3 regions of the Nonomuraea sp. NPDC051298 genome follow, and region 3 is predicted to be linked to each of the others. Evidence: riboswitches for the same ligand, from Rfam matches in the RefSeq annotation. Region 3 holds a riboswitch; each other region holds the start of a gene.
What was found. A riboswitch is a leader RNA that binds a small molecule or an ion and turns the genes downstream of it on or off. The one in region 3 is predicted to bind thiamine pyrophosphate.

Region 1: linked by a shared signal. The riboswitch ahead of thiC (phosphomethylpyrimidine synthase ThiC) and the one ahead of ACZ6S0_RS42980 (purine-cytosine permease family protein) in region 3 are both predicted to bind thiamine pyrophosphate.
Region 2: linked by a shared signal. The riboswitch ahead of thiO (glycine oxidase ThiO) and the one ahead of ACZ6S0_RS42980 (purine-cytosine permease family protein) in region 3 are both predicted to bind thiamine pyrophosphate.

The regions. Positions count from the first base shown of each region.
Region 1 covers NZ_JBVJIM010000004.1:457,616-462,695, forward strand. The annotation lists gene thiC (phosphomethylpyrimidine synthase ThiC) at 507-2,204, opposite strand; TPP riboswitch at 2,197-2,309, opposite strand; gene ACZ6S0_RS15695 (hypothetical protein) at 2,438-2,749, shown strand; gene ACZ6S0_RS15700 (universal stress protein) at 2,763-3,596, shown strand; gene ACZ6S0_RS15705 (AIM24 family protein) at 3,632-4,300, opposite strand; gene ACZ6S0_RS15710 (hypothetical protein) at 4,332-4,562, shown strand; gene ACZ6S0_RS15715 (FAD-dependent monooxygenase) at 4,567-5,080, shown strand, end outside.
Region 2 covers NZ_JBVJIM010000002.1:543,734-548,813, reverse strand. The annotation lists gene ACZ6S0_RS07850 (polyprenyl synthetase family protein) at 1-760, shown strand, start outside; gene thiE (thiamine phosphate synthase) at 815-1,453, opposite strand; gene ACZ6S0_RS07840 (Rv2175c family DNA-binding protein) at 1,431-1,805, opposite strand; gene ACZ6S0_RS07835 (NAD(P)/FAD-dependent oxidoreductase) at 1,836-2,999, opposite strand; TPP riboswitch at 3,058-3,174, shown strand; gene thiO (glycine oxidase ThiO) at 3,143-4,291, shown strand; gene thiS (sulfur carrier protein ThiS) at 4,288-4,488, shown strand; gene ACZ6S0_RS07820 (thiazole synthase) at 4,481-5,080, shown strand, end outside.
Region 3 covers NZ_JBVJIM010000025.1:34,720-39,799, forward strand. The annotation lists gene ACZ6S0_RS42975 (methylated-DNA--[protein]-cysteine S-methyltransferase) at 1-340, shown strand, start outside; gene ACZ6S0_RS42980 (purine-cytosine permease family protein) at 300-1,637, opposite strand; TPP riboswitch at 1,628-1,741, opposite strand; gene ACZ6S0_RS42985 (sensor histidine kinase) at 1,829-2,986, opposite strand; gene ACZ6S0_RS42990 (response regulator transcription factor) at 2,983-3,639, opposite strand; gene ACZ6S0_RS42995 (rhodanese-like domain-containing protein) at 3,752-4,075, opposite strand; gene ACZ6S0_RS43000 (Fpg/Nei family DNA glycosylase) at 4,119-4,997, opposite strand; gene ACZ6S0_RS43005 (TenA family protein) at 5,028-5,080, opposite strand, start outside.

The DNA.
Region 1 (5,080 bases), on a different contig from region 3:
CAAGGCCGGAGCGAAGATAAGGCTCTCGGAGCGAAAGCCCGAATCCAGAACGGAAGGCAGCCTCGTAGCCGAAGCCGAGAGCGAAAGGCGAGGACCACAGCCGGGCCGAGGTCCGACTGCCGGTTCCAGAAGCCCGGGGGACGGAGACCCAGGGGCCCAGAGGCCAGATGGCGGGAGGCTGAGGGCTGGGACCGAGGACCAGGGGCCAAGGGCTGGGGGCCAGGGGCTGAGGGCCGGGTCGAGGGCCGAGGAAGCAGGTCGAGGGCCGAGGGCCAGAGGGCGAGAGGGCGAGAGGCGGGCCATGAGCCGAGAGCGGAGGGCCGGGGCCAGGAAGCCGGAGTCGGAGGGCCGGGGCCAGGAAGCCGGAGCCGAAGGGCCAGGGTTAGGGGCCAGGGCAAGGGCCGGGTGTTGGGTGGCTGGTGCCGATCCTGTCCGCCTCCCCGAGGGAAGGCGGGCGGGATCGGCGGCAGGGGTGGGCCGCAGGCGGCGGAAGGCGGTGCCGGGGGTCAGTCGACGGGCTGGGCGGCAGGCTGGGCGGCGGGTCGATCGAACGGCTGATCGCGCTGGTCGCCGGGCTCGGAGTCGGGGTGGTCGCCGGGCTCGGAGCCGAGTTGGTCACCGGGTTCGGAGTCGGGGTGGTCGCTGGGGTCGCTGTTGGAGTGGTCGATGTAGAGGTTGCCGCCGAGGCGTCTGAACTCGGCGGCCTTCTCCGCGTAGCCCGCCGCCCTGATGTCGTGGCTGATCTTCATCGAGCAGAACTTGGGCCCGCACATCGAGCAGAAGTGGGCGGTCTTGGCGGGCGCGGCGGGCAGGGTCTCGTCGTGGAACGAGCGCGCTGTCGGAGGGTCGAGCGACAGGTCGAACTGGTCCTCCCAACGGAACTCGAAGCGCGCGTCGGACAGGGCGTCGTCCCACTCCTGCGCGCCCGGGTGCCCCTTGGCCAGGTCGGCGGCGTGGGCGGCGATCTTGTACGTGATGACGCCGGTCTTGACGTCGTCCTTGCCCGGCAGGCCGAGGTGCTCCTTGGGGGTGACGTAGCAGAGCATGGCCGTGCCGTACCAGCCGATCATCGCGGCCCCGATGCCGGAGGTGATGTGGTCGTAGCCCGGGGCGATGTCGGTCACGAGCGGCCCCAGCGTGTAGAAGGGCGCGTCGTCGCACAGCTCGCGCTGCAGGTCGACGTTCTCTTTGATCTTGTGCATGGGCACGTGGCCCGGCCCCTCGATCATCACCTGGACGTCGTGCTCGCGCGCGATGCCGGTCAGCTCTCCGAGTGTGCGCAGCTCGGCGAACTGGGCCTCGTCGTTGGCGTCGGCGATCGAGCCGGGACGCAGCCCGTCGCCCAGCGAGTACGACACGTCGTAGCGGGCCAGGATCTCGCACATCTCGGCGAAGTTCTCGTACAGGAAGCTCTCGCGGTGGTGCGCCAGGCACCAGGCGGCCATGATCGAACCCCCGCGCGAGACGATGCCGGTCTTGCGTCGGGTCGTGAGCGGCACGTGCGCCAGCCGCACGCCCGCGTGCACGGTCACGTAGTCGACGCCCTGCTCGCACTGCTCGATCAGCGTGTCGCGGTAGACCTCCCACGACAGCGCCTCCGGGCGGCCCTTGACCTTCTCCAGCGCCTGGTAGATGGGCACGGTGCCGACCGGGACGGGCGAGTTGCGCAGGATCCACTCGCGGGTTTCGTGGATGTCGGCGCCGGTGGACAGGTCCATGATCGTGTCGGCTCCCCAGCGGGTGGCCCAGGTCATCTTCTCGACCTCCTCCTCGATCGAGGAGGTGACGGCGGAGTTGCCGATGTTGGCGTTGATCTTCACGAGGAAGTTCCGGCCGATGATCATGGGCTCGGACTCGGGATGGTTGACGTTCGCGGGGATGATGGCCCGGCCCGCAGCGACCTCCTGGCGGACGAACTCGGGCGCGACTCCCTCGCGCACGGCCACGTACTCCATCTCCGTGGTCACCAGCCCGCGCCGGGCGCAGGCGACCTGCGTGACCGGCTGCCCGGCCGCCCGCCGCTCCCGGATCCACGCCTCGCGCAGGCGCGGCAGCCCGCGCCGGAGGTCGGGCTCGAAAGCGGGGTCGGTGTAGGGGCCGGAGGTGTCGTACAGCGTCACCGCCGAGCCGTCGGACAGTCGCACCTGCCGCATCGGCACCCGCAGCTCACCGCTGTAGATCTTGGAAAAGCGCGCGTCACTCATCGCGCAAACTCCCTTCGCCGGCATTATCCGGAGCAGGTTCTGGCGGTCGGCGGCTGTCAGCCGTCCTCTCAGCCCGGTCCACACCGGGCTCCCGCGTTGGACGGCGGTGATCGTACCCAGACCCGCCCCCGGTCGAAACATCGCGGGCGAGGTTTGGGGACCGCCCTGGGCGGTACGGTCCCATCAGGGGAAACATGATGAGATTCGCCGCTGTCATTGGACTACTCGTCGTGATGGCCGCGTCCGGTGCCACCGCAGCGGCCGGGGACGGCATGGGGAAGCACGAGGTCAGCCAGGAGCAGTACGACATCCTGATCGGCCAGTGCCGCTACTCCGACACCGGGAAGGCGAAGTGCCGAGAGGCGGTCAAGGAGATGTACCGCGTCGGCAGAACAGATCACAACCTCGACTGCCGGACGTACTCCGGCGTGACCGTCTGCGGCCTGCTCCGGCTCGGCAAGGCCGAGCGCGCGTGCGTTCGCGAGTCCGAGGCCAAGGGGCTCCCGTTCCGCCGGGCCGAGGTGGAGTGCTACGCGCTGGTCTGAGGAGCTGAGTACGTTGATCATCGTTGGCGTCGACGGTTCCCGTACCGGCCTGGAGGCCGCCGGGTGGGCCGCCACGGAGGCGGCGCTGCGCCGCAGGCCGCTGACGGTGGCGCACGCCGTGCCCAAGTGGGTGTGCGAGGAGGGGCCCATCCGCTACGCCGAGGTGGCGCGGTGGATGCGGGACGGCGCGAACAGCGTCCTCATCTCCGCCCAGGACCGCGCGCGCCGGGAGTGCCCGCAGGTGGACGTCGAGGGCGTGCTGCTGCCGGGCGATCCCCGCTCGGCGCTGGTGAAGGCGGCCGAGGCGGCCGAGTTGCTGGTCGTCGGCAGCCGTGGCATCGGCGGCGTGCGGGGGCTGCTGGTGGGGTCGGTGGCGTACGGGGTGGCCACCCACGCCCCTGCGAACGTGGTCCTGGTCCACGGTCGGCCCGCCGTCCCGCACGGCGAGATCGTGGCAGGGACGGACGGCTCTCCCTGCGCCACGCGAGCGCTCGAGTTCGCGTTCGCCGAGGCGGAGCTGCGGGGGGCACGACTGCGTGCCGTACAGGCGTGGGCCTGGCCCCACGTGAGCGGCTTCGAACCGGCAGACAGGGAGAGCGAGCAGGACGTCCTGCGCGCGCTGAAGACCTCACTGACCGAGCACCGCGAACGGCACCCCGAGGTGGACGTGGTGGCCGAGGTCGTGCACGGGCATCCGGTGGAGGTGCTCAAGGAGGCCGCCTCGGAGGCCGACCTGCTGGTGGTGGGGTCGCGGGGACACGGGCAGCTCGCGGGGATGCTCATCGGCTCGATCAGCCAGGCCATGCTCCACCACGCCCCCTGCCCGCTGGCAGTGGTCCGCGTCTGAGCGAAGCCCGCCGCCCGAGCCCCCTCCGAAGGTCGTCACGAGGACTGGGTCACCACCGGGACGCCTTCGCTGGCCTGCACCAGCACGAACCCCTGCCCTCTGAACGCCAGTTGCATGGCCTCCCCGCTCCCCCGCCCGATCAGCGCCCCCGCCTTCATCGTCCGGTTGACCCCGACCTGCAGCCCCGCGCTCCAGCAGACCGCGGACTGCCCGTCGGCGAACGTCGGCATCCGGGCGGCGTCGAGCAGCACCGGCGTGCCGTGCGTGGTGATGGCCACCCACCCCGTGCCGGTGACGGTGGTGTTGAACAGCCCGCCGGCCGCCACCCCCGCCCCCTGGACGCGCTTGATGTCCCAGGTGAGCTGCGGCTGGAAGGCCAGCAGGTTGCGCCCGTTGACCGTGATGCCCTCGTTCTCCAGGAAGAACAGGTGAATGTCGTCGGCGTTGTCGGCCAGGTAGAGCTGCCCCTCGCCGCGTACGCGCATCAGCGAGCCCCCCTCCCCCGTCACGGCCTTCTTGAGAAACTTCCCGATCCCGCCGGAACCCTCGTAGTCGAAGTCCATCTGTCCCTGGAAGGCGACCATCGACCCCTGCTTGGCCAGCACCTCGTGGGGCAACTGGACGCGCAGCATCTTGCCGTTCTCGAGAGCGAAGCCAGGGGGCAACTGCTGGGCGTTGAGGTTTCCGAAAACCGAACTACGCACGATCCCAACCTTTCGGACGTTTCCAGAGGCGATGCGGTCAGCGTACGGAAGAATCGCCCGGCACCGCACCATCGGTGACTGGCTGCGCTCCGCCCGGCGCGACGGACGCGTACGACCCGATCTCGACCCTGAGCCCGCGGCGACGATGATCATCTATCTCGTGCTGGGCCTGGTGACGCGTCCGCCCCTCCCCGCCGGCGCCGACGACCGTCTCAGCGGCGAGCTGCTCCGGCTGCTGGCCACCTTCGAGCCAAGGGAATGACGACATGCCGCGAGACCGCACGCAGGTGCTGATCATCGGCGGGAGCCTGGTCGGATTGTCCGCCGCCCTTTTCCTGCGGCGGCACGGCGTGGACGTGGTGCTGGCCGAACGCCATCCGGGCACGTCCATCCATCCGCGCACCCCGGGCTACAACGCGCGCACCATGGAGCTGTTCCGGGCGGCCGGGGTGGAGGAGGCCGTGCGCGCGGCCGGCCCCTGGCGCCTGACCGACACGGGGCTCCTCTGGGCCGAGAGCCTGACCAGCGACAACTACCGCTGGCTGGCGCCGCCGAACGCCCGCGGCGCCCACGAGGGATTCGCCGACGTCAGCCCCTGCGAGGACGCGGTCCTGTCCCAGGACGTGCTGGAGCCGGTGCTGCGCGAGCACGCCGAAGCGCTCGGCGCGAACCTGCGTTTCGGCGCCGAACTCGAGTCGTTCGACGACGGGTCCGGCGGAGTCAGCGCGGTCCTGGCCGATCGGGCCGGTGGCGCCCGAGCCACGGTCGAGGCCGACTACC
Region 2 (5,080 bases), on a different contig from region 3:
GTCGGCGCACCGCCGCTTCGAGGCGATGCACGTGCGCTCGGGCTGGCAGGGCTCGGCGGGCCAGTTCGGCGAGGGCGCGGCGATCCTGCTGGGCAACCTGCTGCTGATCTGGTCGGGCGAGATGTGGCGGCGCAGCGGGCTGCCGCGCGAGTCGCTGGAGGCGGCCCAGCCCGTCCACGACCACATGCGCAGCGAGCTGATGTGCGGCCAGTACCTCGACCTGCTGGAGCAGGCGACCGGGGAGAACACGTTCGAGTCGGCGCTGCGGGTGGCGCTGTACAAGAGCGGCAAATACTCGGTGGAGCAGCCGCTGCGGCTCGGCCTGACGCTCGCCGCCCGCGAGAACGCGCCGTGGATGGACGAGCTGTGCACCGGCTACGGCCGCCGGGTCGGAATCGCGTTCCAGCTCCGCGACGACATCCTCGGGGTGTTTGGCGACCCGGCGCAGACGGGCAAGCCCGCGGGCGACGACCTGCGCGAGGGCAAGCGTACGATGCTCATCGCCCGCACGCTGGCGGCGGCCTCCCCCGCGGCCGCGGAGACCGTGCGGCGGCTGCTGGGCGATCCCGGGCTGGACGAGCGCGGGGTCGAGGCGCTGCGGGAGATCATCGACGACACGGGCGCGCTGCGGGAGTGCGAGGACCTGATCGGCGACTACCTGGGCGAGGCGCTGGCGGCCCTCGAGTCGGCCCCGGTCACCTCGGAGGCGCGTACGGCGCTGGCCGAGCTGGCGATCGCGGCCACCTCGCGCAAGACCTGAGGCCCCGAGAAGGGTAAGGGGCGCCCGCCGGTCAGGCGGGCGCCTCGGGGATGATCAGCCCGCTGCGAGGCGTTTGGCGAACTCCGCGGCCGCCGCGCCGGGGTCGTCGGCGTCGGTGATCGCGCGGACCACCACCACCCGGCTCACCCCGTACGACATCACGTCGTCGAGGTTGCCCAGGTCGATGCCGCCGATCCCGAACCACGGCCGCGACGTGCCCAGCGCCGCCGCGTGCGCCAGCAGGGACGGGCCGGGGGCCGGACGCCCGGGTTTGGTGGGGGTGGGCCAGACGGGCCCGCAGCAGAAGTAGTCGACGCCCTCCTCCACGGCCGCGGCGGAAGCCTCGGCGGCGGAGTGGGTGGACCGTCCGATGACGATGTCGTCGCCGAGTATCTCTCGCGCGACCGTCACGGGAAGGTCGTCCTGCCCCAGATGGAGCACGTCGGGGCGGGCGGCGTAGGCGAGGTCCGCCCGGTCGTTGACGGCCAGCAGCCTGCCGTGCCGGTCACAGGCGTCGCGGAAGTGCTCGAGGAGCGCGAGTTCTTCGCGCGCCTCGAGACCCTTCTCCCGCAGTTGGATGATGTCCACTCCGCCGGCCAGCACCGCATCGAGGAACTCCGCCAGGTCGCCGCGGTCGCGGCGGCCGTCTGTGCAGAGGTAGAGGCGGGCGTCAGAAAGCGAGGGCCTGGGCACGCCGCTTCACCTCGGTGTGACGACCGGCCTTGATCGCCTGGATGGGCGACCCCGGCAGGGTCTCGTCTGGGGTGAAGAGCCAGCGCAGCGACTCGACGTCGTCGTAGCCGGCGTCCTGCAACACGGTCAGCGTGCCGGGCAGGCCCTTCATCACGTCTTGGCCGTCGAGGAACACCGCGGGCACCTGCGGCCCGCCGCTGCCCCGGCGCACGCCGAGGAGCTTGTGGTCCTTGAGGAGTTGTTTGGCCCGCCCGAGCGGAAGGTCGAGGCGCGTGGCCACTTCGGGGAGAGTGAGCCACTCGTCGACGAGCTGGTCGGTCTCCCGGTCGATCTGTGCAACAGAAAGCGTCACGAAACCACAACTACCACATGGCGCGCTTGCTCAAACAACACAATCCCGTAGGGAGACCTGTGGATCTACCAGGCGCTCCACGTCGAGGCGGTGGCCGGCCTCGATGATGCGCCGCCCCTGGACGAGGTCGCGCGGCCGGTCGACGGCCAGCACCGCGGCCAGCGTGTCGCCCTCGGTGAGCCACACGGCCGACCACTTGCCCTCGGGCTCGCCCCGGTAGACGAGCCGCTCGCCCGCGGGGTGGTGGCCGGCGTACTGGAGCATGTGGCCGAACTGCTCGGACCAGAAGTACGGCACCGGGTCGTAGACCGCCTCCTCCCCCAGCAGCGTCGCGGCGGCCACCTCGGGGGCGTTGAGCGCGGTGTCCCAGTGCTCCACCCGCAGCCTGGTCCGCCAGCGGCGCGACCACCAGGCGGCGCAGTCGCCGACGGCGACGGTGCCGGGCAGCGAGGCGCGCAGGTGCTCGTCGGTCACGACGCCGTTGTGCAGGTCGATGTCGGCGCCGGCCAGCCATTCGATCGCGGGACGCACGCCGATGCCGGTCACGACGACGTGGGCCTCGACGAACTCGCCGCCCACCAGGCGCACGCCGCCCTCGTCGACCGACTCGACCATGGTGTCCAGGCGCAGGTCGATGCCGTCGTACCAGGGCAGGGTGCGGGCCCCGATCCCGGTGCCGACGGCGGTGGCGAGCGGGGTGGCGGCGCTCTCGACGACCGTGACGGCGCACCCGGCGCGGCGGGCCGCGGTGGCCACCTCCGCGCCGATCCAGCCCGCGCCGATGACCACGACGCGGGCTCCCGGCACGAGCACGGCCCGCAGCTCGTGGGCGTCGTCGAGGGTGCGCAGGACGTGCTGGGGGCCGTCGCCGGGCAGCCTGATCGGCTCGGCGCCGGTGGCGATGACCAGGCCGTCGTAGCGAAGCTCGCCCTCGGTCGTCTCCACGACGCCCGCGCGCAGCGACTTGGCGCTCACCCCCGGGCGGAAGTCGACCTCCATCGCGTGCAGGTCGGTGTCGACGAAGCTCGTGTCGGCCTCGCCCTTGAGCACGGCCTTGGACAGGGGCGGCCGGTCGTAGGGCCGATGGCGCTCCTCACCCAGCAGGGTGATCCGGCCGGTGAAGCCGCGCCCGCGCAGGGCCTCCACCGTACGCACTCCGGCCAGGCCGGCTCCCACCACCACGACATGGTTCACGTTCATGACCATAACGGGGGCGGTGCGTGCGTCCGTCACCGAGGCCGTAGGCTGTGGGCGTAAGACGCGCGGGAGTCCGGCCGTAACCGGGCTGAGAGGAAGGCTTTGCCGGGCCTTCGACCGCAAGACACCTGATCCGGATCATGCCGGCGAAGGGAGCGCAGGTGGACGTGATCGTGGGCGGCGGGGTCGTCGGGCTGTCGGTGGCCTGGCGGCTGGCGCGCGAAGGGCGGCCCGTCACCGTCGTCGACCCGGCCCCGGGCACGGGGGCCTCGCACGCGGCCGCGGGGATGCTGGCCCCGGTCAGCGAGGTGACCTACACCGAGGCGCCGCTGCTGCGGCTGGGGGTGGCCGCACTGCGCCGCTGGCCCGCCTTCGCCGCCGAACTCACCGCGGAGGCGGGCGCGGAGGTCGGCACGGGCGGTGGTGGCCTGCTCGATCTGCGTTCTGACGGCACGCTCGACGTGGCCTTCGGCGCCGACGACCTGGCCGCGCTGGACGAGCTGGCGGCGTTCATGGAGAAGCTGGGGCTGACGGTCGAGCGCCTGACCGGGCGCGAGTGCCGCCGCCTGGAGCCCATGCTGGCCCCGTCCGTACGCGGCGGGCTGCTGGCGCCCGGCGACGCCTGGGTGAACCCGCGCCGGGTGACGGCGGCGCTGCTGACCGCGCTGGAGCGGCGCGGCGTGCCCGTGGTGCGGGCGCGGGCGCGCGAGCTGCTGCGCGCGGGCGGCGCCGTCACGGGCGCGATCACCGGCGTGCGCCTCGACGGGCCCGGTGGCGAGATCCTGGAGGCAGAGCGGGTGGTGCTGGCCGCCGGAGCCTGGAGCACCGAGCTGGCCGAGGTGCCGGTACGCCCGGTCAAGGGGCAGATCATGCGGTTGCGCTCGCCGCGGCCGCTGCTCACCCGCTGCGTACGCGGCACCGTGCACGGCTCGTCGGTCTACCTGGTCCCCCGGGGCGACGGTGAGCTGGTGGTCGGGGCCACCCAGGAGGAGCTGGGCTTCGACACCCGGGTCACGGCCGGCGGCCTGTACGAGCTGCTGCGCGACGCCAGAGAGCTGGTGCCGGGCGTCACCGAGCTGGAGATCGGCGACGTGGTGGCCGGGCTGCGTCCCGGCACGCCGGACAACCTGCCGCTCATCGGCCCGAGCGGCACCCCGGGGCTGACGTACGCGACCGGGCACCATCGGGGCGGCGTGCTGCTGGCCCCGCTCACGACGGCCATCCTGCTGGGCGAGGAGAGCGAGCTGGCGGCGCTGTGCGCCCCAGGGAGATTTCGGGAAATTTCATGATTGTTAGCATCAACGGGGCCGCGCACGAGGTGGCCGAAGGCACGACCGTGGCGCAGGCCGTACGCACATTGACCTCGGCCACCACCGGCGTGGCCGTGGCACTGAACGACGAGGTGGTCATCCGCGGCGCCTGGGAGACGACGGCGCTCAGCGACCGTGACCGCGTGGAGGTTCTGACGGCGGTGCAAGGTGGATGATCTGATCATCGCCGGGGAGAAGTTCTCCTCCCGGCTCATCATGGGCACGGGCGGCGCCCCCTCGCTCGAGGTGCTCGACCAGGCGCTGGCGGCGTCGGGCACCGAGCTGACCACGGTGGCGATGCGGCGGCTCGACCCCGGCGCGCGCGGCTCCGTGCTCGACGTGCTGCGCGGGCGCGACATCAAGGTGCTGCCGAACACCGCGGGCTGCTTCACCGCGGGCGACGCCGTGCTGACGGCGCGGCTGGCCAGGGAGGCCCTGGGCACGAACTGGGTCAAGCTCGAGGTCATCGCCGACGAGCGCACGCTGCTGCCCGACCCGATCGAGACGTTCGACGCGGCCGAGCGGCTGGTGGCCGACGGGTTCGTGGTGCTGCCGTACATCGGGGACGATCCCGCGCTGGCGCGGCGGCTCGAGCAGGCCGGCTGCGCGGCCGTGATGCCCCTGGGGGCGCCGATCGGCTCCGGGCTGGGCATCCGCAACCCGCACAGCATCGAGCTGATCGTGGAGGCCGCCGGCGTGCCGGTGATCCTCGACGCGGGCATCGGCACGGCCAGCGACGCCGCCCTGGCGATGGAGCTGGGCTGCGAC
Region 3 (5,080 bases):
CAGAGAGCTGGACGCGTACTTCTCCGGCCGGTTGCGGGCGTTCGCCACGCCGGTCGATCTCACGCTGGCCACGACCTTCGCGCGCACGGTGCTGCAGAAGACCGTGGCGGTCCCCTACGGCACGACCACCACGCTGGAGCAGATCGGCGAGAGCATCGGCCGCCCCCGCGCGCTGCGGGCCATCGGCAACGCGCTCGCCTCCAACCCCGTGTGCGTGATCGTGCCCTGCCACCGGGTGGTGCGCGAGGACGGCCAGCTCGGCGACTACGCGGGCGGCCTGCCCGCCAAGCAGCACCTGCTCAACGTCGAACGGCGGGCCGCCGCGTCAACAGGCCGATGACCAGCGTCACCAGCGCGGCCGCCAAGGCCCCGCCGAGCGCGCCGTTCATCCACGGCTGCCGGGCGAAGCCGATGGCCTCGCGCAGGCCCGCCCACAGCCCGTCCCAGGCGGGCACGGTCGGCGTCGAGGTCGTCAGCCAGTAGGCCACGAAGCCCAGCGCCCACGGCACCAGCATCGCCCACCGCGAGGGCGCGTCCTGCGCGGTGTTCCAGCGGCCGGCTCCGCCCAGCACGAAGTACTCGATCGCGAGCACCGCGAACATCGGGACGAACACCGCGCCGATCACGCTGAGGAACGAGCCGTAGGAGTTGACGTCCACGAAGAGGGCGATCACCACGGTGAGCACGCCGATGACGGCGGAGAAGACGCGCCGGTCCATGCGCGGCATCAGGTTCTGCAGCGACACCGTGGTGGAGTAGACGTTGGCGAACGACTGGTCGGTCTCCCGCAGCACCAGGATGCCGAAGAACAGCGCGCCCAGCGGCACCGCCACGAACGGCCCGAACACCGACGTCGGATCGGCCGACACCCCGGCCGCGCCCGCGATGGCCACCGCGTAGACGCCCAGCCCCAGGCAGGCCACCTGGGCCAGCGTGTAGCCGCCCACCACGCCGGTGAACGCGGCCCGCCCTGAACGCGAGTGGCGGGCGAAGTCGGCGGCCATCGGCACCCACGACACCGACAGCGCGATCACGTAGTCGACCGCGGCGGGGAAGGCCGTCCAGTCGCCGCCCTGGTGCACGGGGGCCTCGCGCAGGAAGAACACCGTGAACCAGACCATCGAGACGATCACGCCGACGGTGACGTACCGGCGCAGCAGCCGGACCGAACCGAGCGGCCAGATCGTCAGCGCCGTGGTCAGCACCCCCGCCACGATCACCCACACCTGGTACGGCACCGACCCGAAGATCGCGGTGGCGCCCTTCGCGATCACCCACAGCTCGAACGCGCCCCAGCCCAGCATCTGCACGATGTTCAGCACCGTGGGCACGTAGGAGATCCTGGCCCCGAACAGCCCGCGCAGCAGCACCATCGCCGGCTGCCCCGTACGCGTGCCAGGCACGGCCGACAGACCCACCATGGCTGTGCCGATCAGGCTGCCGACCACCGTGGCCACGAGCGCCGCGGCCAGGCTGAGCGGGGCGTTGCCGAGGGGATCGAGCAGCACCAGCGCCCCGGAGAAGCCCAGCAGGCTGACACCGAGGTTCGCCCAGAGCGCGCCCTGGTCGAGCACCCCCAGGGTCCTCGGCGGCCGGCCTTCGAGGGTCAGCGGGACTTCTTCGACGCCATGCGTCATCGCACACTCCCTACGCCGGCATTACCCGGACAGGTTCATGCGGTCGGCAGCGGATCTGGCTGCCCTCTCAGCCCGGCGAACCCCGAGCTCCCGCGACGATCGGTCTGCGAACCGGAGATCACCCCGGCGCGCGACCCCATGATGCACTATTCGTCCGTCCTCAGCCACCCCCCGGCGCCGACAGCGCCGCCTCACCCGATGGGCAGCTCCACGGTGATCGTCAGCCCGCCCTCGTCACGCGGCCGGGCGACGACCGTGCCGCCGTGCGCCTCGGCGATCACCCGTACGATCGAGAGCCCCAGCCCGCTGCCCCGTTCAGAGCGCAGCCGGTCGCCGTGCAGCCGGCGGAACGGCTGGAAGATCGTCTCGATCTCGTACGCCGGCACCTGCAGCCCGGTGTTGGCCACCACCAGCTCCGCCTGCTCGGTGCGCTGCCGCGTGGTCACCCACACCTCGCCCTTGGGGTGGTTGTGCCGGATCGCGTTCTCCACCAGGTTCTGCACCAGCCGCTCGACCAGCACCGCCTCGCCCATCGTCGGAGCCGCGTCGAGCAGCCGGTGTATCGTCACCTCCCGCTCGGCCGCCTCGGCCGCGGCCAGGTCCAGCACGTGCTCGGCCACGTCCATCAGGTCGAACGAGTGCCGGTCGAGCACCGTCTGCTCGCCCTCGGCCAGCGCCAGCAGGCCGTCGATGAGCCGCTCGTGGCGGCCGTTGACCAGCAGCAGCGACTCGCCCAGCCGCTTGACGTCGTCCGTGGCATCGGGCCGGCGCACGGCCACGTCCACCAGCGTGCGGTTGATCGTCAGCGGGGTGCGCAGCTCGTGGGCGGCGTTGGCGACGAAGCGCCGCTGCCCGTCGAACGAGCGGGCCAGCCGGTCCAGCATCGTGTCGAAGATGTCGGCCAGTTCCTTGGCCTCCTCGCGCGGCCCCTCGTACGCGATGCGCTCGGTCAGGTCGTGGCTCTGCGCCACCCGCCGCGCGGTCTCGGTCACCGCCTTGACCGGCCGAACCACCCAGCCCGCCGCCCGCCAGCCGACCGCGAACGCCGCACCCGCCCCGGCCAGCACCGCCAGCGCGCCGACGTTCCTGACGTTGGCGAGCGTGTCGCGTTGATAGACGGCGACCACCTGCATCGCCCGGCTCCGCGCGATCTCGTAGGCATCGTTGCCGCGGATGAAGCCGCGGGTGAAGCCGCGGCCGTCCTGAACGCTGATCGAGTCGGGAGTGAGCAGCCCGCCGCGGTATTCCAGGCTCTGCGACGTCACCAGGTAGACGCCCGTCAGGACCAGCCCTCCGAGCACCGCGAACAGCGCCGCGCAGGCCAGCGCGAAACGCAACCGCACGCTCATGGGACGCGGTATCCCGCGCCGGGCACGGTCTCGATCACCTGGGGCTCCCCGAGCTTCCTGCGCAGCTTCATCATCGTGGTGCGGACGGTGTTGGTGAACGGATCGATGTGCTCGTCCCACACCCGCTCCAGCAGTTCCTCGGCCGACACGACCGTGCCCGCGGCCCGTAGCAGCTCGGCCAGCACGCCGAACTCCTTGCGGGCCAGCGGCACGTACACGCCGTCGCGGAACACCTGCCGGTGCGCCCAGTCGAGCCTGACGCCCGCCCGCTCCAGGATCGGCGGATCCGCCCGCCCGGTACGGCGGCCGAGCGCGTGCACCCTGGCCACCAGTTCCTCGAACGCGAACGGCTTCGGCAGGTAGTCGTCGGCCCCCAGCGACAGCCCGGCCACCCGCGAGCGCACGTCGCCTGCCGCGGTCAGCATGAGCACCTTGGCCGACCACTGCCGCTGGACCACGGTCCTGCACACGTCGTCGCCGTGCACGCCGGGCAGGTCGCGGTCGAGGATGAGCACGGCGTACTCGTTGACCCCGAGCCGCTCCAGGGCTTCCTCCCCGTCGTAGGCGACGTCCACCGCGAGCGCCTCGCCCCGCAGGCCCTCGGCGATCGAGTCGGCGAGCATCCTCTCATCCTCGGCGACCAACACGCGCACGAACGTCACTCCCTCATCAGAGCGCTGAATGCCGCGATCATCGCGGGAACCGCATAACGCGGACGTAACCACTTCCGATGCAGCCCAGGCCATGGTGCGCCGCCTGCGGCCCTCAGGCCACGAAGGGCGGCTGCCCCGTCTCGCTGTCCATCGGACGGCCGGCGGACTCCCACGACCGCATGCCGCCGCCGACGTTGACCGCCTCGTGCCCGAGCTGGTTGAGCCAGGCCGCGACCTGCATGGACCGGCCGCCCACCCGGCAGACCACGTAGACCGTGCGGTCTGCGGGGACCTCGCCGACCCGGCCCTGCAGCTCGGTCATCGGGATGTGCACGGCGTCGGGGGCGTGGCCGGCCCGCCATTCGTCCTGCTCGCGGACGTCGAGCAGGTAGACGTCGGCGGGAACGGCGGCGGCCTCGATCTCAGGAACGGTCATGTCTCCATCATCTCGCGTCGCGCCGGCAAATGTCCCTGAGCGGCTATTTCAGCAGCCTGGACAGGCGGCGGTCGGCCAGCGGCTTGCCGCCGGTCTGGCACGTGGGGCAGTACTGCAGCGAGGAGTCGGCGAACGAGACCTCCCTGATCGTGTCGCCGCACACGTCGCAGGGCTGCCCCGTGCGGTTGTGCACGCGCAGCCCCGACTTCTTCTCCGCCTTGAGGTCTTTGGCGGCCAGCCCGTGGGCCCGCTCGACCGCGTCGTGCAGCGTCGCGACGATGGCCTCGTGCAGGTCGGCGATCTGGTCGTCGGTCAGCGTGGCCGCGATCTTGAACGGTGACATCCGCGCGGCGTGCAGCACCTCGTCGGAGTAGGCGTTGCCGATGCCCGCGATGATCTTCTGGTCGCGCAGCAGCCCCTTGATCTGGGTGCGGCTGCCGCCCACGATCTGCTTGAGCGCGTCGACGGTGAACGACTCGTCGAGCGGGTCGGGGCCGAGGGCGGCGACGCCGGGCACATCGTCCGGATTTTTCACGACATAGACGGCAAGGCGCTTCTGCGTCCCCGCCTCGGTCAGCTCGAACCCGGGCGCCAGGCCCTCCTCGTCGGGCGCCAGCCGTACGCGTACCGCCAGCGGCCCCTTGCCCGGCCGCACCGGCTTGGCCCCCGACAGGTCGTCGCGCCAGCGCAGCCACCCGGCCCTGGCCAGGTGGATGACCAGGTGCAGGCCGTCGCAGTCGAGATCGAGGAACTTGCCGTGCCTGGCCACGGCCATGACGGTCAGCCCGCCGAGCGCCGTGACCGGCGGGTCGAACGTCTTGAGAGCCTGGATGGCGACCACGTCGACCCCCAGGATCGTGCGGCCCACCGCCCGCTCGCGCAGGAAGTGGGTGAGAGACTCCACTTCGGGAAGTTCGGGCATGCCACCAGAGTACGATGCGCCCCCGACCGCCTACGGCACGTCCCAGAACGCCAGCTCGTGTGCCATCCCCTCCTCGAACAGGG